DNA from 4 places in the Erwinia sp. SLM-02 genome. Region 1 is predicted to be linked to each of the others. Evidence: riboswitches for the same ligand, from Rfam matches in the RefSeq annotation. Region 1 holds a riboswitch; each other region holds the start of a gene.
What was found. Region 1 has a riboswitch for thiamine pyrophosphate ahead of tenA (thiaminase II). Riboswitches for the same ligand answer to the same signal wherever they lie in the genome.
Positions count from the first base shown of each region.

Region 2: another riboswitch for thiamine pyrophosphate. It lies ahead of PGH32_RS21555 (FAD-dependent oxidoreductase); the one in region 1 lies ahead of tenA (thiaminase II).
Region 3: another riboswitch for thiamine pyrophosphate. It lies ahead of PGH32_RS22275 (LuxE/PaaK family acyltransferase); the one in region 1 lies ahead of tenA (thiaminase II).
Region 4: another riboswitch for thiamine pyrophosphate. It lies ahead of thiC (phosphomethylpyrimidine synthase ThiC); the one in region 1 lies ahead of tenA (thiaminase II).

Region 1 covers NZ_JAQISN010000001.1:1,165,142-1,169,718, reverse strand. Annotated here, with positions in the region: gene PGH32_RS05430 (hemin-degrading factor) at 1-259, opposite strand, end outside; TPP riboswitch at 1,598-1,702, shown strand; gene tenA (thiaminase II) at 1,767-2,468, shown strand; gene PGH32_RS05420 (ABC transporter ATP-binding protein) at 2,474-3,205, shown strand; gene PGH32_RS05415 (ABC transporter permease) at 3,202-3,963, shown strand; gene PGH32_RS05410 (ABC transporter substrate-binding protein) at 4,000-4,577, shown strand, end outside.
Region 2 covers NZ_JAQISN010000005.1:82,936-87,512, reverse strand. Annotated here, with positions in the region: gene PGH32_RS21565 (sensor domain-containing diguanylate cyclase) at 1-138, opposite strand, end outside; gene PGH32_RS21560 (LLM class flavin-dependent oxidoreductase) at 331-1,386, opposite strand; TPP riboswitch at 1,574-1,694, shown strand; gene PGH32_RS21555 (FAD-dependent oxidoreductase) at 1,836-2,765, shown strand; gene thiS (sulfur carrier protein ThiS) at 2,765-2,962, shown strand; gene PGH32_RS21545 (thiazole synthase) at 2,964-3,725, shown strand; gene PGH32_RS21540 (HesA/MoeB/ThiF family protein) at 3,725-4,577, shown strand, end outside.
Region 3 covers NZ_JAQISN010000005.1:239,025-243,601, reverse strand. Annotated here, with positions in the region: gene PGH32_RS22280 (acyl-CoA reductase) at 1-575, opposite strand, end outside; gene PGH32_RS22275 (LuxE/PaaK family acyltransferase) at 572-1,657, opposite strand; TPP riboswitch at 1,757-1,881, opposite strand; gene PGH32_RS22270 (Slam-dependent surface lipoprotein) at 2,294-3,046, shown strand; gene PGH32_RS22265 (porin family protein) at 3,151-4,509, shown strand; gene PGH32_RS22260 (VOC family protein) at 4,568-4,577, shown strand, end outside.
Region 4 covers NZ_JAQISN010000008.1:16,039-20,615, forward strand. Annotated here, with positions in the region: gene thiE (thiamine phosphate synthase) at 1-394, opposite strand, end outside; gene thiC (phosphomethylpyrimidine synthase ThiC) at 391-2,340, opposite strand; TPP riboswitch at 2,430-2,530, opposite strand; gene rsd (sigma D regulator) at 2,667-3,173, opposite strand; gene nudC (NAD(+) diphosphatase) at 3,247-4,020, shown strand; gene PGH32_RS24170 (bactofilin family protein) at 4,385-4,577, shown strand, end outside.

The DNA.
Region 1 (4,577 bases):
CCAGCTGCTGATTAACGTAGTGACCCACCTGCTCGTGCACCGCCCAGTCGTTACGCGTAATCGCCTTCAGCTCACCGACTGACGCCAGCGCGCCGAGCAGAGCTTTTGGCTCATCGACCAGACGGCGGGCATCGTAGCCCACGCGCGCAGCGGCAAGCTGAGCCTCGCTGGTTTCCAGCACCGCCGCCAGATCGCGGGCATAAAGCTGAGGGTGGTCCGCGCGGGCGGCAACATAGCGTGAATAAAGCGACTGCGACATGATGAGGTTCCTTACAGAATCGGGCATTTGCGCGCAGTATGATCGCCGCCCGCTCAGGGCCACAAGTAAAAACAGGCAACCTGAAAAGAACTTAATAATCCACGCCAGGGGGTGAACAGGCGAGTATCTACCTCAACCCGCAACAGTTAAGGATCGATGGTGGATTTCCCCCGGCGATGACCCGCCCCAGCATTAAATTTTGTTAAGGCACGCCATGCCGCCGAGCATTAGTGCAGAACGAAGCAAGGAGTTAACCAAACGACGTGGGGGAGAGTCAGAATCGAGCCATGGGCGAATCGGTTGTTGCTGGTTCGGCTTTTTTTTCGCGATGGGGATAGTGGAAAAGGGGCGGCCTCGGTGGCTGGCGGCCGGTCCTCGCGCCGCGATGCGGCTCCCTCGGTTCCGGCATTTCGCCGACGGATCGGCCGGGATTGAACATCCCTGTTCAAGCCCGGCCTGATGGCAGCATCCCTGCTACCTTCTCCTGGCGTAATGCCTCCACCTCGGCGCTGCGGATTACCCGCCAGCCACCGAGGCCGCCCCTCTTTCTTGCATTGTTCGGGCTGTTAGAAGGCGCCAGTCAGTGGAAACCCTGAGTTTCTGTTAAGCGGCCGGCAAACGTTAATCCCCCTTTAATTGCTCTGAATGCCAGCAAAAAACATTCACACTGAATATGACTCCTAAGAAATAAACCGGCGCTAAAAGCAACCTGACAACCCCAGTGTTCAAATCATCCGCCAGCGTGGCATAAAGCACGAAAGCCATGTTTCCTCCACAGACAACACCTGAGTAAAAAGCGGACTGGTTGCTCCCCCGAGCGGGCAATCCGCAGCGCTGAACGGAGCGAGGAGGCCAGGATTCACCCGCATGGACGCGGGTGAAAGTCAGAGCCGGGCCATGGAAGGCCCGTCTCTGGCGGTCCGACAGGCTGACGAACGCAGTGAGGGAACCGCGCAGCGGCGCGAGGACCAGCCCGAGCGGGGGAACAACCAGTCAGCTAATACGCCGTGCTATCAGGAAAGTCCGTCTCTGACGGTCCGACCGGCTGACGAACGCAGTGAGGGAACCGCGCAGCGGCGCGAGGACCGCCCGAGCGGGGGAACAACCAGTCAGCTGATACGCCGTGCTATCAGGAAAGTCCGTCTCTGACGGTCCGACCGGCTGACGAACGCAGTGAGGGAACTGCGTAGCGGCGCGAGGACCAGCCCGAGCGGGGGAGCAACCAGTCAGCTGGAACACGGAGCTTCTATTGAGCAGCCCGATCGGGCGAACAGCCAGTCGGCTGAAACGCCACCCCCAATCAATCGATTGTAATCAAAAAATAAATATCGTATAACAACCGCCTCCGAGGGGTGTCCTGTAACGGGCTGAGATGGCAGCAATGCCGAACCCTTTGAACCTGATCTGGGTCATGCCAGCGAAGGGACGGGTTGGCAAACACAGATCGGTATTTGCCTCTTCACACCGCCGCCGCACCCCGGATCTCCACCACGATTTTGGAGATCTTATGCCTGCTTCAATGTTCGAATTCGGTCTGTTTGGTCGCCTGCGCCAGGATGCGGGACAGCACTGGGAACACTACGTTGCCCACCCGTTCCTGCAACAGCTCGGTGCCGGAACGCTGCCGGAAGCCGCCTTCCGCCGCTACCTGACCCAGGACTATCTGTTCCTCGTCCACTTCGCCCGCGCCTACGCCCTGCTGGTCACCAAATTCCACACCCTGCCGGAAATCCGCGCCGCCGCCGGATCGCTGAATAACATCGTCGCCGAACTGCCGCTGCACGTCGGCTACTGCGCCGGCTGGGGGCTGAACGAAGAACAGATGGCGCGCGAGCCGGAAGCCACTGAAACCATCAATTACACCCGCTACGTGCTGGACATCGGCCACTCTGGCGATGCGCTGGAACTGCTGGCCGCCCTGCTGCCCTGCGTGGCGGGCTATGCGGAAGTTGGCCTGCGCCTGCTGGCCGATCCGGCCACGGTGATGGCGGATAATCCTTACGCCTCATGGATGCAGAACTACAGCGACCAGGGCTATCTGGACGGTGTGAAAGCGGCGATTGAGCTGCTCGACCGCGTGGGCCAGCAGCGCGGTGCCGACGCCCGCTTTGAACGGCTGAGCGAAATCTTTACCACCGCCACCCGGCTGGAAGGCGCCTTCTGGCAGATGGGCCTGAACGCCGTCGAAAAACCGGTAAACGCGTGGTGAACGGCGTGGATCCCCGCCCCGCCATCGAAATCCGCGACCTGACCCTGCGCTTCGGCAGCCGGGTGATCTTCGAGCGGCTGAACTTCAGCATTGAGGGCGGCACCTTCGTCGCCATGCTCGGGGCCAGCGGCGCGGGTAAAACCAGCCTGCTGAAGATTATCGCCGGGCTGGCGCAGGCTACCTCCGGCACGGTCACGGCCAGCGACGGCCTGCCGGTGCCGGGGCGCATTGCCTATATGGGCCAGCGGGATCTGCTTTATCCGTGGCTGACGGTGCGGGAAAACATCACCCTCGGGCCTCGCCTGCGCGGGGAAAAAGCCGACCGCGACTGGGCGGAACATCTGCTGGCGCGCGTTGGGCTGAGCGGCCACGGCGACGATCGCCCCGCCGCGCTCTCCGGCGGCATGCGCCAGCGGGCGGCGATTGCCCGCACGCTGTACGAGCGCCGGCCGATTGTGCTGATGGATGAACCGTTTTCGGCGCTGGATGCCATCACCCGCGCCACCATCCAGACCCTGGCCGCCGAGCTGCTGGCCGATCACACCGTGCTGCTGATCACCCATGACCCGATGGAGGCCTGCCGCCTCAGCCACCGGCTGCTGGTGCTTTCGCCGCATCCGGCCGGTATTGATGACAGTCATCATATCGGCGGCCTGCCGCCGCGCGCGCCGGATGATGTCGACCTGTTGAAAAGCCAGGCCGAGCTGCTGCAACAGCTGGTGAGGGCCGCAGAATGAACCATCAACAGGACGGCCGCCTGGCAAAATGGGGGCGCGGGCTGACGGTGTTTATCGGCCTGGTGCTGCTGTGGTGGCTGGCAACGCTGAGCGATATTCCGGCGTTTCTGCTGCCGACGCCCGCCGCCGTGGCGCAGGCGCTGTGGGAGGGGCGGGGTTTTCTGGCGTACCACTCGCTGGTCACCGCTTCCGAAGTGGTCAGCGGCCTGCTGCTGGGCGTGCTGCTCGGCGCACTGCTGGCGTTGAGCATGGTGTTTTCCCCGCGCCTGCAGCGCTGGCTGATGCCGCTGGTGCTGACCAGCCAGGCGATCCCGGTGTTTGCCCTCGCGCCGCTGCTGGTGCTGTGGTTCGGCTTCGGCATGAGCGCCAAGGTGGCGATGGCGGTGCTGGTGATCTTCTTCCCGGTCACCTCGGCCTTCTTCGACGGCCTGCGCCGGGTGAATAACGACTACCTCGATCTCGCCCGCACCATGGGGGCTTCGCCGTGGGCGCTGCTGCGGCACGTGCGGCTGATGGCGGCGCTGCCCGCCTTCGGCACCGGCCTGCGCATGGCGGCAGCCGTGGCGCCGATTGGGGCGATTATCGGTGAATGGGTCGGCTCGGCCGAAGGGCTGGGCTACCTGATGCTCAACGCCAATGCGCGGATGCAGACCGACCAGCTGTTTGCCGCGCTGTTTATTTTAATTCTGATGACGGTGCTGCTCTGGGTAGCCGTCGATAGCCTGCTGCGCCGCCTGATTAACTGGGCGGCGGAATAACGACCTGCAAACGACATAACAAGGAATAACAGCAAAATGAAAAAGAACCTCTGCGCCCTGCTGCTGGGTACGGCCATCGCGGGCCACGCCGCCGCTGCGGAAAACGTCACGCTGATGCTGGACTGGTACGTGAACCCGGACCACGCGCCGATTATCGTTGCTGAACAGATTGGCGCGTTTAAAGCCGAAGGGCTGGACGTGAAGATCGTGCCGCCGTCCGATCCTTCCCTGCCCCCGCGCCTGGTGGCCGCGAAGAAAGCCGATCTCGCCATTACATATCAGCCGCAGCTGCACTTCTTCGCCGATCAGGGCTTACCGCTGGTGCGCGTCGGCACCCTGATCAACACGCCGCTGAACACGGTGATGACGCTGGATAAAAACATTCAGTCACCGGCCGATCTGAAGGGCAAAAAGGTCGGTTTCTCGGTCACCGGCATTGAAGAGGCGACGCTGGGCACCATGCTCAAGCATGAGGGAATTTCCTCTGGCGATATTACTCCGGTTAACGTCAACTTCCAGCTGACCGGCGCACTGCTGGCGGGCCAGGTGGACGCGGTGATCGGCGGCTATCGCAATATCGAAGCGCTGGAGCTGCAGATTCAGGGCAAGGATCC
Region 2 (4,577 bases), on a different contig from region 1:
GCAGCCCGGGATCGCCAGCAAATCACTGGTGAGCAGGGTGAATTTTTGCAAAATATCATCGCGGATAGCATCTTCAGATTTGAGCATCTCAAGGGCAGCCAGGCGTCTGACATCATCGTTACTGAAGGTCCCACTCATGGTTTGGATTCGCATTAAAGAGTTGATGGCTGCTGACCCCGTCAGACTATCACGATTCATCTCTCTGACTGGTCGATCTTCACTGCTGTCATCACGAAAATAATTTTTAATGATAGTGAAGAGATTGCATCATTCCAATGCGGCCGCGCATTTTGCTAGCAGTGCGTGCGAAACTGTGACGGGAATCATGGCTCAGAGAGCCATGTCGGTGTTTTCCTGATGGTTTTTGCGGCGGCGCCAGCCAAGCCCGGGGGCAATCAGCGTGACGAAGTCGGTGAGGATCTGGCGATACTGGGCTGCGGTAAATTCATAGGGAAGCTCCAGCCTCAGTTCGTCCACTTCGCGCAGGATCGGGTCGTTAACCAGGCGCTCCAGGATCTGCTCCGCGCTGCCCACGATATCCTGTGAGAACAGCGTGCGGCGCGGACCCTGCGGGGTGAGCGTGCGCGCGTAGCGGCCGGCGGCGAATTCCGCATAGCGGCGGCGCGTATTGCTGTCCGCACTGTCGGTGGGCACGATCACCCGGCCTGCGGCGATGCGCGGTCGGCGTGCGTCCTCTTTGCGCCAGTTCTGGCGATAAACGGCAATCTGCGCCTGCTGGGCCTCGTAATAGTTGTTCGTCTCTTCCCCGGATGTGAGGTTACCGATCAGCATGTTGAAGCCGTTCGCCGCCGCCCACACCGCCGATTTCAGCGAGCCGCCGCCGTACCACAGGCGGTCAACCAGGCCCGGCGAGTCGGGATGCAGGCGCGGGCGCTGCTGATTGCCTGGCGAAGCGATCAGGGTATTTTCATCCGCCAGCCAGCGGCCGCTGAGGTTATCCCGCAGGCGTCGGACCCGTTCGTAGGAAAAATCCTCCTGTCGCCAGTCGCCGGAAAACAGCGCCGGGCCGATCAGCTCCAGGTGGTTCGGCTGCCCGGCGCTGAGGCCGACGTTCAGCCGCCCGCGCGACAGCACGTCCACCGTCAGTAAATCTTCCGCCAGCCGGAACGGGCTTTCATAGCCCATCTGGATCACCGCGGTGCCCAGCTCGATATGCCGGGTGCGCTGCGTGGCGGCGGCGAGAAAGGTGCTCGCCGAGGAGACGCCGTGCTCCAGATGGCGCTGGCGCACCCAGGCGCCGTTGTAGCCCAGCGATTCCCCCAGCTCAAACAGCTGCAGGGTCTCTTCCAGCCCCTGGAGCGGGGCGCTGTCCGGGTAGTTGCCGGGAGTGAGAAACGCGATATGCGATATGGCCGGTTTTGTCATGGTGTCCATCCGTTCAGACCTGATGTGGGAGAGGCGCGCTGAAAAATCCTTCAGCATCGGGCAATTGTGTTGCCTGCCCGGCGCTTTGCAAAATGCTGAATCCGGCACACTATTTTCATCCGGCGAAAACGGTCGTCGAAATAAATCCATCTAAACGCTTGCGGTTGCGCTCAGGATGCAATAAAAAAGTCTCTGTCAGGGGAGTCTCGCCGAAGAGACTGAGAGGCTGATTGCGATTTATCGCGGCTCAGCGACCCTTAGAACCTGACCCAGTTGATACTGGCGTAGGAAGACCTGACGTGCCGCCTCGCCGCACGCCTTATCGGGCAGATCGCAGCCGCCGAACGCCGATACTCTCCCTTCTCACTATCGCGGGTCTTCTTAGTTATCTGAGAGGCCGGTATGACGTTTGTAACAACTCTCCCTGAATATTCCGCCGGGGCGACATCGTGAGCCACTGGTCGGTCCTGGGTTCCGGCGTGACCGGGCTGTGCGTGGCGACCGCGCTGGCCGACGCCGGAGAAAAGCTGGAAATTATCACCTCTGAAGAACACGGCCCTGCGTCATATTTTGCGGGGGGGATGCTTGCGCCCTTCTGCGAAGGCGAAGGTGCGCCCGAGGACGTTGTCAGGCTGGGGCAGGGGTCCGCCGACTGGTGGCAGGCGCACGTCAGCGGCGTGGAGCGCCAGGGCACGCTGGTCATCGCGCCGCCCCGCGACAGCATGGAGCTGAACCGCTTTGCCAGAATGACTCAGGGCCATGAGTGGGTGGATCCGGGCAGCGTGGAGGACCGCCTGGCCGGGCGCTTCGCACGCGGGCTGTTTTTCCCCAGCGAAGGGCACCTCGACCCGCGTAAGGCGATGCAGGAGCTGCGGCAGAAGCTGCTGGCCGCGGGCGTGGCGATCCACCACGGCAAAGCGACGGGCAAAATCATTGACTGCCGGGGCATTCATGCCGCGCCGCTGCTGCCGGAACTGCGCGCCGTGCGCGGGGAGATGCTGATCCTGCACAGCGATGAGGTGCAGTTTTCGCGCCCGGTCCGCCTGCTGCACCCGCGCTTTCCCTGCTACCTGGTACCGCGCAGCGAGGGGCGCTTTATGCTCGGTGCCACCATGGTGGAAAGCAACGACGCCAGCTCCATCAGCGCCCGCGCGCTGATGGAGCTGCTGAGCGCGGCGTACACCATCGACCCGGCGCTGGCCGAAGCGCGGGTGATTGAAACCGGCAGCGGCCTGCGCCCTTCCTACCCGAATAACCTGCCGGATATCCGCTACCGCGACGGCACCTTCCACGTCAACGGCATGTACCGGCACGGCTTTCTGCTGGCACCGATCGTGGCGCAAAATCTTATCCAACAGCTGTCGCAGGAGACGCGCTGATGCACATTTTACTGAACGGTCAGGCGACCGAAACCCGGGCCGCTACCCTGACGGCGCTACTGGACGAGCAGCAGATCGATCGCAGCTGCGTGGCCTGCGCGCTGAACGGTGACTTCGTGCCGCGTGGCCTGTATGACGCCACGCCAATTCACGAAGGCAGCAAGATTGAAGTGCTGTCGCCAATGCAGGGGGGTTGAGATGAACTTTTACGATTACGCACCTGAATCACGCTTTCTGCTGGGTACGGCGGGCTATCCGTCGCCGGACGTGCTGGGCCAGGCGATTGAAGCCTCCGGCACTGAGATTATCACCGTCAGCCTGCGTCGTGAGGGCGGGGCGGGCGGCGCATTCCGCGACCTGCTGACCCGGCTGAACAAGCGCGTGCTGCCTAATACGGCGGGCTGCCATACGGTGAAAGAGGCGGTGACCACCGCGCATATGGCCCGCGAGCTGTTCAACACCCGCTGGATCAAACTGGAAGTGATCGGCCATGCCGATACGCTGCAGCCGGACCCGTTCGGGCTGGTGGAAGCGGCGCGTATCCTCTGCGAAGAGGGATTCCAGGTGTTTCCTTACACCACCGAAGATCTGGTGCTGGGCGAGAAGCTGCTGGAGGCGGGCTGCCAGGTGCTGATGCCGTGGGGTGCGCCGATTGGCTCCGGCCAGGGGCTGCGCAATATCGAAGGGCTGCGCACCATGCGTGCGTGGTTTAAGGACGTGCCGCTGGTGGTGGATGCCGGGATCGGCACGCCGAGCCAGGCCGCGCAGGCGATGGAGATGGGCTTCGACGCGATCCTGCTGAACACCGCCGTGGCGAAAGCGCAGGATCCGGTGCGCATGGCCAGCGCGTTCCGCGATGCGATCCACGCCGGGCAGCAGGCGCTGCTGGCCGGGCCGATGGAGCGCCGCGATATGGCGGCGGCCTCCACGCCGGTCTTTGGCCTGGCGGAGTTTAACTGATGGATCGCTACCAGCGACAGACCATGCTGCCGGAGATCGGCCCGCAGGGGCAGCAGAAGCTGGCACAGGCGCGGGTGCTGGTAGTTGGCGCGGGCGGCCTGGGGGCCACCCTGCTGCCGCAGCTGGCCGGCGCCGGGGTGGGCTTTCTGCGCGTCTGCGATGACGACCGGGTGGAGGTGCATAACCTGCACCGGCAGACGCTGTTTACCATGCAGGACGTCGGGCAGCCGAAAGCCGTGGCGGCCCGCCGGGCGCTGAATGCGCTGAACCCGGAATGCGAGGTCGAAGCCGTTGATATCAGGCTGTCCGGCAGCAGCCTGGATCACGCGCTGCGCGATATGGATATCGTGGTGGATGCGGCGGATAACTTCGCTATTACCTGGCTGCTCTCCGACGCCTGCTTCAGCCGTAATCTGCCGCTGATCTCCGCCTCGGTACTGGGGCGGCAGGGCTACGTCGGCGGCTTCTGCGCCGGTGCGCCGAGCTATCGCGCGCTGTTCCCGCAGCTGCCTGCTTCTGCGGCCAACTGCAGCACGGCGGGCGTGATGGGGCCGGCCGTCGCCACCCTGGGTGCGCTGCAGGCGCAGATGACCCTGAGCGTGCTGCTCGGCCTGAGGCCATCGCCGCTGGGCTGCATGGTGAACTGCGATTTCGTGAACTGGCGCTTCGGGCAGTTTCGCTTTGACGGCGCGCCGGAACCGACGGAAGCCATTATCCCGTTCCTCGACGCGCAGATGCTGACGGCGGAAGACTGCATTGTGGAGCTGCGCAGCCTGGAAGAAGCCCCGGAGAGCGTGGCGGCACAGGTTCAGCGCATTCTGCCCGCCGAGCTGGCCGCGTGGCGGCCGCCCG
Region 3 (4,577 bases), on a different contig from region 1:
CAGCCGGCCATCAGCGGCTCGCTGCCCGGCAGCTTGCCGAGGGTTCCGGCCTTGACCAGCAGGCCGCCGATCAGGCTCCACAGCGGCAGGCCCGGAACATTTCCGGCCCAGATATGCAGCAGCAGCGACGGGCCGTACGCGCGGGCAAAGCCGCCTTTCGGCCGTGGCTGGAAATCGTCGAGCATTTGCGGAGCGGCAAAATCCTCGGCCAGAAACCGCTTCAGCTGCGGCTGGCGAAAGGTTTTCAGGTAGCCGGTCAGTCCGAGGCGGATCGTCTCCGTGTCATAGCCGGTGACCACCGGCAGCAGCCGTTCGGCACGGATACGCAGCGGATGGCTGCGGTCCAGCAGCTTCGCCACCGCCCGGTCGATGATGCTCACGATCTGCACCACGCTGAGCGTGCTGAGGTAGTCGCGGGCATGGCGGCGGATGTGCGTGGACAGCGCCTCAATCTGCGCTTCGGTCAGCTCCGGTACGCAGACTTCCAGGCGTTCGCCCTCGCGGCTGAAGTGCAGGCTGCGCCACTGCACCTCGCTGGCGTCCAGGCCCGGCAGATAACCGGCGACCTCCCTCACGGCGTCACCTGCGCCGCGCGGAGAAAATCCTCCATCGCCAGCGAACAGCCCCGGGCATCCGTCCCGGCCACCCTGCCCAGCAGCCGGAAACCGCCTGCCACCCTCACGCCCGCATCTTCGGTCAGGATGGCGGCCGCGCAGTTAAAATGCGCCAGATCGTGATGCACCAGTACGCCAATCTCCCCCTCCGGGACATCCTCTCCGGTCAGCGGATTAACCACGCGGGAACGGATCCAGTGCGGGCCGGATTTCACCGGCGGGCAGACGGCGTTACCGTCGTCGTAGAACTGGCTGCTCAGCTCGGTCATGCCGTACATATTGATGCAGCGGCTGCGCGGTACGCCAAGCATGTCCGTCAGCGCATCATAGAATTCGTCCGGCTGAATTTCCCGCGACTGGCCTTTAAACCCGCCGGTATCCAGAATTCGGCTGCCTGCGGGCAGGCGGAAGCGGCGCTGCTGGCGCTGCATCTCATCCAGCAGGTGGACAAAGCTGTAGCTGGCCCCCAGCAGCGCATAGGGTTCGCCGGTGCTTTCCGCATGTTCCAGCGCGGCGAACAGGCGCGGCAGTTCCAGCCCGCTGTCGGCGCTGACCAGCACCTCGCTGTCCGCGGTACCAAATTCCGCCACCGCCAGGGTTAGATAGTGCGCCAGCGAAGAGTTGGGCAGCGCGCGGTTATCCGGAAACAGGATCCCCATGCGGATGCGTTCCGTTCCGGCCATAAAGCGGCGGCGGAAGTTCAGGCGCATTGACTGTTTCCACACCTCCAGCGTGGGATGGTAGCTGCGGCCCCGCACGCTGCCGGTGGTGCCGCTGGTCATAAACACCGTGGAGATTTCTTCCACCGGGCGACAGCTGAGCGTCAGATCCTTGAAGGCGGTGATCGGCACGGCGGGGATTTTCTGCCAGCTTTTTACCGTCAGCGGGGTGCGCCCTCGCTGGATGGCAAAGCGACGATAGGAAAGATTGTGTTCAAACTGATAGCTGAAGATATCCAGCGCCAGCCGGTTGAAGTCGGCGTCGGTGGTATCGTCGCGCTGCAGAAAGGTCAGTAAGGCTGAAATGATTGCCGCTTCGGTCATGTCCGTTTCCATCCTGGTATTGTGCAACGGCTCCCCGGTAACGCATGGAGAGCGAGATCTGTCCGCTGCAAAGCACAAAGATGGAAAAAGGGCGTGTGGGCACCCATTGTCCCGCATCCCTACGCCGGTATTAGCCGGATCAGGTTCGGAGGGTCACCACGCTGTTTGAACGTATCAAACCGGTGGAATCTCAGCCCCCTGACAGGGCACCCCTTGGAACAAGGCGCAGTCTAGGGCGCGCGTGGACCGGGTGTCAAGGTGATTACAATTCGTCACAAACTGTCGGGTTTAAGAGGCTCAAGGTTACGTTTCTCTGCGGCTGGCGAATGAAACAGGGTGGGGAATTAATTCCGGAAGGTTATGGATAATATATTTCTGGTGACGGATGTGTTTATTTTATTAAACAGAGAATAAGATTATTCCTGCCTTGATTCTGTCTTCAACCTCATCAACTCCTTCACTTTTCGTGAGTTATCGCTTCCCTGTTTAATTAATTGCGTTGCCAGGTTCGGATAATTCTCATAATGCTGTCAGGTAAGCATTATTTATATGGGAGGACCAATTTTTCCGTGTAACTTTATGTATACAAAAAGACGTAAAAAGACATGGATTATTACAAACAAAGGGCTTTCATTAATGTTCAACTTTAAAACGACCTTGTTACTTTCTGTTATTGCCCTCACCGCCTGCGGTGGAGGCGGCGGTGGCGGTGGCGACGACAGCGCACCGCCGGTCACCACCTCGCCGGGCGAAACCGACAACGGCAGCGGCGGCGAGAATAACGGTGGCACCACCCCAACGCTGCCCACTTCACCGGCAGCCAGCTACGCCACCGGCGGGACAATTTCCGGCTACACCTACACCACGCCGGACGGCAGTGAATACACCATGCGCCAACCGGGTCTCGTCGTGACTGGCGTATTCACCCAGATGCTGACCCGCACCGACGGCACCCAGGTTTCCGCCACGTCCTGGTGCTGCGGCACGATGAGCTACACCACCTACGGCACCTGGACGCATTTTGAAAAGGGCACGCATGACGTGTTCTACACCGGCGATGCCACGCTGGCGGCCAACGTACCGACTCAGGGCACGGCGACCTATGCCGGTAGCGGCATGCGCGAAAGCACCCGCAGCGACGCCACCTTCAACGTCGATTTCGCGGCAAAAACCATTAACGGCAACATCGCCGCCGGTGCCGATTACGGCAGTGCGGTCGCCATGCAGGGCAAAATCAGCAACGGCGGCTTTAGCGGTGACGCCCAGTCCGGCGGCGAGAACGGCACCTTTATCGGCCACTTTAACGGTCCGGCAGCCGAAGAGCTGGGTGGCATCGCGCAGTTCAACGACGCCACCAAGAACACCTCGTTTGGTGCGACGAAAAAATAATCCCTTTCCGGCCAGCCCGCCTGGCCGGTTTTCCTGTGATGGTAATTTCTATGAAAGTCCGGGCTTTAGCTGTGCTGGGATTATTGTGCCCGGTCAGCCCCCTTTTGGCCGCACCACCTGAAACCCAGTATCTTCCCGCCGCCAGTCATTTGGAGCGGCTTGCGCAGCCGACTACCACAGGCGACAGCCGCCGTACGCAGCGCATCAACAACAGCGATCTTGCGGCTCAGCCTGAATTGGCCAGAGCGATGCTGGACCAGGCCGTCCACGAAGGCCAGTGGCCGATCGTGCGCGCGATTTTACCGGTTTACGCCGCGTCCCCGCAGCCGGACGAGATACTGATTCACTTTGCCCGCGCGGGTCTGGCCCGCAGCGAGGGGCAGTACGATCGGGCGATAAAACACTACCGCGCGATACTCAGCGCCCACCCCGATTTTGCTGCGGTGCGGCTGGAACTGGCGCGGGCGATGTATGAAAACCGGCAGACCGACGCCGCGGAATATCAGTTCCGCCGGGTGCTGAGCAGCAATCCGCCGGAGAATGTTCAGCAGATTATCGCCCAGTACCTGGATCGTATTCACAAGGGCAGCCCGCTTACGGGGAGTTTCAGCCTCAGCTATCTTAACGACAGCAACGTGAATAACGCCTCGTCGGGGGACACCGTACGCATCGGCGATCGCCTGTTTATCCGCAATAAAGACAGCCTGCCGCAGCGCGGTGAGGGCGTGCAGTTCAGCGGCGCGCTGCAAAAAGACGTGGCGCTGTATAATCAGCACGGTCTGCGCTTCCTCGGCACGGTGTATGGCAAAAGCTACTGGAACAACCACCGCTTTGACGACGTCACCGGGCGCGTTTACGCTGGCTATCAGTGGCGTGATTTCCGCCAGCAGTTCGCCGTTTTACCGTTCTATGAACAGCGTTGGTACGGCACCGAAAGCTACTCCTCCGGCCCCGGCGTGCGTGCGGAATACAGCACTCTGCTCTCTCCCCGCTGGCAGATAAGCCAGGCGCTGGAGTATCAGAAACTCGGCTATGACAACGGCGACTATGCGTTCCTGCGCGGCCATAACCGGCTGTCCTCCACCACCCTTTCCCACGCGCTGAACTCGCGGGTTTCCCTGTTTGGCGGCGTGGACTTGCTGGATCAGCAGACGCTGACGCAGAGCGAGAATAACCGCCGCATCGGGCTGCGTACCGGCGCCCAGGTTGATTTGCCCTGGAAACTATCTTTCTCCGCGATGGGCGCGTTTTCCCGCCGTCAGTACGAAGCGGACAGCGATATTTTCTCCATCCGGCGCAGGGACAACGAGCAGTATTACAGCCTGGCCGTCTGGCACCGCGATCTCGACCTGTTTGGTCTTATGCCAAAGTTGAATTTCACCTACAAACGGGTAAACAGTAACATCGATTTTTACGACTACCATCAGCGCAATATCAGTATTTCGCTGGATAAAAACTTCTGACAAACCGATCGCCGCCCGGCGTTATGCGCGGCGATTAACGGCTAAGGTGGAAAAATCGATGACGACAC
Region 4 (4,577 bases), on a different contig from region 1:
AGACATGGCCCAGTGCGATGTACGAAGGCTGAACGGCCAGTGCGCGATCCAGCTCGGCATCATCGTGAGTAGACAGTCCCAGCCGCAGCCCGGCAGCGTGAATCGCATCAAGGTCGGCGATATCCAGATCTTCCTGCCCCAGGTGAACGCCATAGGCCTGATGTTTGATCGCCAGACGCCAGTAGTCGTTAATAAACAGCCTCGCCTGGTAACGTTTACCGAGGGCAATCGCCTCCGCGATCTGCTGCTCTACTTCCTCATCCTGACGATCTTTAATGCGTAGCTGAATAGTGCGCACACCAAAATCCAGCAGGCGGGCAATCCATTCTACGGTTTCCACCACCGGATAAAGCCCAAGCCGGGCATCGGTTGCGGGAAAAGGACCACGACTCATACATTTTCCTCGGTTTTAAGCGCATCGGCACGGTGATACAGTTCACCGCCGCGAGTGCGGAATTCATCAGACATCTGCGCCATACCGATCTCAATCGGCACGGCCTGAGCTTGCTGGCGCGCGGCGTATTCGCGTACTTCCTGGGTGATCTTCATCGAACAGAACTTTGGGCCGCACATTGAGCAGAAGTGCGCCACCTTACCGGATTCCTGCGGCAGGGTTTCATCATGATAGGCGCGGGCTGTATGCGGATCGAGGGCAAGGTTGAACTGATCTTCCCAGCGAAACTCGAAGCGCGCCTTCGACATCGCATTATCACGGATCTGCGCACCCGGATGGCCTTTGGCGAGATCGGCAGCGTGCGCAGCAATTTTATAGGTAATCAGACCCTGTTTAACATCTTCTTTGTTGGGTAAGCCAAGGTGCTCTTTCGGCGTTACATAGCACAGCATCGCGCAGCCAAACCAGCCGATCATTGCGGCCCCAATTCCCGACGTAAAGTGGTCGTAGCCTGGCGCGATATCGGTGGTCAGCGGGCCGAGCGTATAAAACGGTGCTTCATGGCAGTGCTCCAGCTGCTCGGTCATATTACGGCGGATCATCTGCATTGGTACGTGGCCCGGCCCCTCAATCATCACCTGCACATCGTACTCCCAGGCAATTTTGGTCAGTTCTCCCAGCGTATGCAGCTCGGAAAACTGTGCTTCGTCATTGGCATCCTGAATCGATCCCGGGCGCAGGCCGTCACCCAGTGAGAGGGATACGTCATAGGCGGCGCAAATTTCACAGATTTCCCGGAAATGCAGGTAGAGGAAGCTCTCTTTATGGTGCGACAGGCACCATTTGGCCATGATCGATCCCCCACGTGAAACAATCCCGGTCAATCGTTTTGCCGTCATTGGCACGTACCGCAACAGCACACCGGCGTGAATGGTGAAATAGTCAACGCCCTGTTCGGCCTGCTCCAGTAGCGTATCGCGGAAAATTTCCCAGTTAAGATCTTCCGCCACCCCGTTGACCTTCTCCAGCGCCTGGTAGATCGGTACGGTGCCGATCGGGACCGGGCTGTTGCGCAGGATCCATTCGCGTGTTTCATGGATATAGCGACCGGTGGAAAGATCCATCACCGTATCCGCGCCCCAGCGTGCTGACCACACCAGCTTTTCAACCTCCTCCTCAATCGAAGAACTGACAGCGGAGTTGCCGATATTGGCGTTGATTTTCACCAGGAAGTTACGCCCAATGATCATCGGTTCGGATTCCGGATGGTTAATATTAGCCGGAATGATCGCCCGCCCGGCGGCGACTTCCTGGCGCACAAACTCCGCGCTGATATTTTCCGGCAGGCTGGCACCAAAACCGTTGCCCGGATGCTGTTGCAGCAGGATTTCACCCCGGATGCGTTCGCGGCCCATATTCTCGCGGATGGCGATATATTCCATTTCCGGGGTGATCACGCCAAGGCGTGCGTAATGCATCTGGGTGACACAGCGGCCAGCCAGTGCGCGGCGCGGGCGCGGGAGATTGTCGAAGCGCAGATGATCCAGTCCTTCATCGGCCAGTCGCTGCTGGGTATAGACCGAGCTGAGTTCGGTCATTTCTTCCGTATCGGCGCGCTGATTAATCCAGGCGCTGCGCAGTTTTTCAATGCCGCGATGCACGTCGATAGTGGCGGCCGGATCGCCGTAGGGGCCAGCCGTGTCATACACCGGGACCGGTTCATTCTCTTCCAGCGTTGGGTCATCTTTACTGCCCCCAACGACGGTGGGACTGAGCTGAATTTCACGCATCGGAACGCGGATATCGTCCCGGGATCCGGTCAGATAAATACGTTTTGAATTGGGGAATGCCGTACCCTGCAGGGAATCAATAAACTGCTGAGCTTCAGCGCGCTGTTCGCGGCGGTTTGTTTTTTTCTCAACGAGAAGTTTTTCAACGGTAGACATAGCAAATTCCTGAATTATTAGGGAAAGTTGCTTGCCTGGAGGCGGGAGTAATTTGAACGATGTGAAACATTTTATTTCGCATCATCACAGACGATTTTACTCTTGTTCCCTTCGCAGGTGTTAACCTGAACAGGTTCCGCGGATCCCGAATTAACGGTCTCAGCCCCGTGGGGCACTCCGACAAGAAATGCTGCCCGATATTCTGGCCTGAACGCCAGAAAATCAGTTTTCAGTCAAAGCAAAATGTTTTTTGCTCAAACTAAATAGCCCCTTCAGCATAAAGGGGCTATTTGGAAACTACAAGCAATTCACAATCTGATAACGCATCAGGCGGAAGGGGCAAGGGGCGCCTCATCTTCAGTCCTCTGATTTTCAGCCACTTTTTCTAAAGCCAGCTTGATGAATTTATCTTCCAGCACAAAGCGTTCAGCCAGTACCTCGCCAACCAGCGAAAGCGTTCTCTGGAAATCGACGGAGTTATCCGTTTCAATAGCCTTTTCCAGATACGTATCGTAAATATGCATAATGTGGTCGGTATTGGCGCGTAAAGAGGGATAAATCAACGCCGCCTGCGCCAGCTGTTGGGTGCCTTCAAGCTCTTTGATAAAACGTTCATAGGCGGTGAAGTGACCGGTTGAGAGATAATCCACCAGGCTCTGACAGAAATTATCCAGCGCATTTTCATCGAGCGCCGCCTGCGATTCCTTGTTAGGCTTTAAACCGGCCATTTGGTAATAGGCAATCAGCAGCTGCTTGCGGGAGAGCAAACAGAAATCGACCAGTTCACTGCAGCCGCCAACGCGTGCGGCCAGATTTTCTAACTGGTTAAGCATGTTCATCTCCGTGAGTATTATTTTTAATGCCTGACCTCAAACCAGTCTTTGAGCTGAGGATGATAAGCAAGTTATGGAACGTCAAATATCAAGCGTAGACACTGGCTGGTGGGTTGTCAGCCACGAACATAAAATTTGGTTACCAAAAGGCGAAATTCCGCGAGGATCTGCCGAATCGCTCGGACTGACGGGATCAAAAGGATCGCCCATCGGTGAATGGCAGGGGGAAACGGTCTGGTTGATCTGTCAAAGCCGGGCACAGGAAATCGGATCGCTGCGCCAGCTGCTTGGTCAGGAAACCGGGTTGTTTCAGCTGGTCGGTCGGGGTATCCAGCTGGCGGAGTTTTACCGCTCACATCGCTGGTGTGGTTACTGTGGGCATGAGATGCATCACAGTAAAACCGAATGGGCATGCCTGTGCAGCCACTGCCGCCAGCGCTACTATCCGCAAATCGCTCCCTGTATCATTGTCGCCATCCGCCGCGGGGATGAGATTTTGCTGGCGCAGCACACCCGCCACCGTAACGGTATCTATACCGTGCTGGCTGGTTTTGCTGAAGTCGGTGAAACCCTTGAGCAGACCGTTGCGCGTGAAGTCATGGAAGAAGCGTCTATTAAGGTGAAAAACCTGCGTTACGTTTCCTCACAGCCGTGGCCGTTCCCGCAGTCGCTGATGATGGCCTTTATGGCCGACTATGATTCGGGGGAAATTAACATCGACCCCAAAGAGCTGCTGGATGCGGGCTGGTATCGCTACGATGCCTTACCGCTGCTGCCGCCTGCAGGCACTATTGCCCGGCGTTTAATTGAAGATACCGTCGCGCTGTGCCGTGCAGAGTCAGAATAAAGTTTGCGGATGATTGGCGATCAATAGTCTGGTTTCGTGTTTACCCTGGCCCGCTGCTGTGTGAGGCCAGGGTGTTTAATTCAGTACAGATATAATGACCTTTAGGTTTATCTCCCCGTTAAATTCTAATATGATTCACATCGTGGAAGATTTTAAGCACGCAACATGGAATAGTTTTCAATTACCTCCGCCTGTCGCTTTTAATTCATGACACCAGAGATGGCTTTTTTTAAGCTTAAAGTGCCATTTCCTGATATATATTATTAAATCCTTTGAACGCAACGTGACTTATTCCTGTGCAGGCGTTGACTGTTCGGCGGGTAAAAATCCATCAGGGTGATCCATATGTAGGTTGGACGTCGGTATGTTTGAAACTAAAACACAATATTATCTTTGGGGGATCTGGGTTCTCTGGATCGGCAGTATTATTGCTTTTTTGCTGTCGCACAGGCTATCAATGCTAATTTTCCTTAGCGGTATGGGATGCCTCATCCTGTTTCGTCTGTCGTCATATCTACGCGTTCACAGAGTGGTTATAAATATGTTTAATTTCAGTA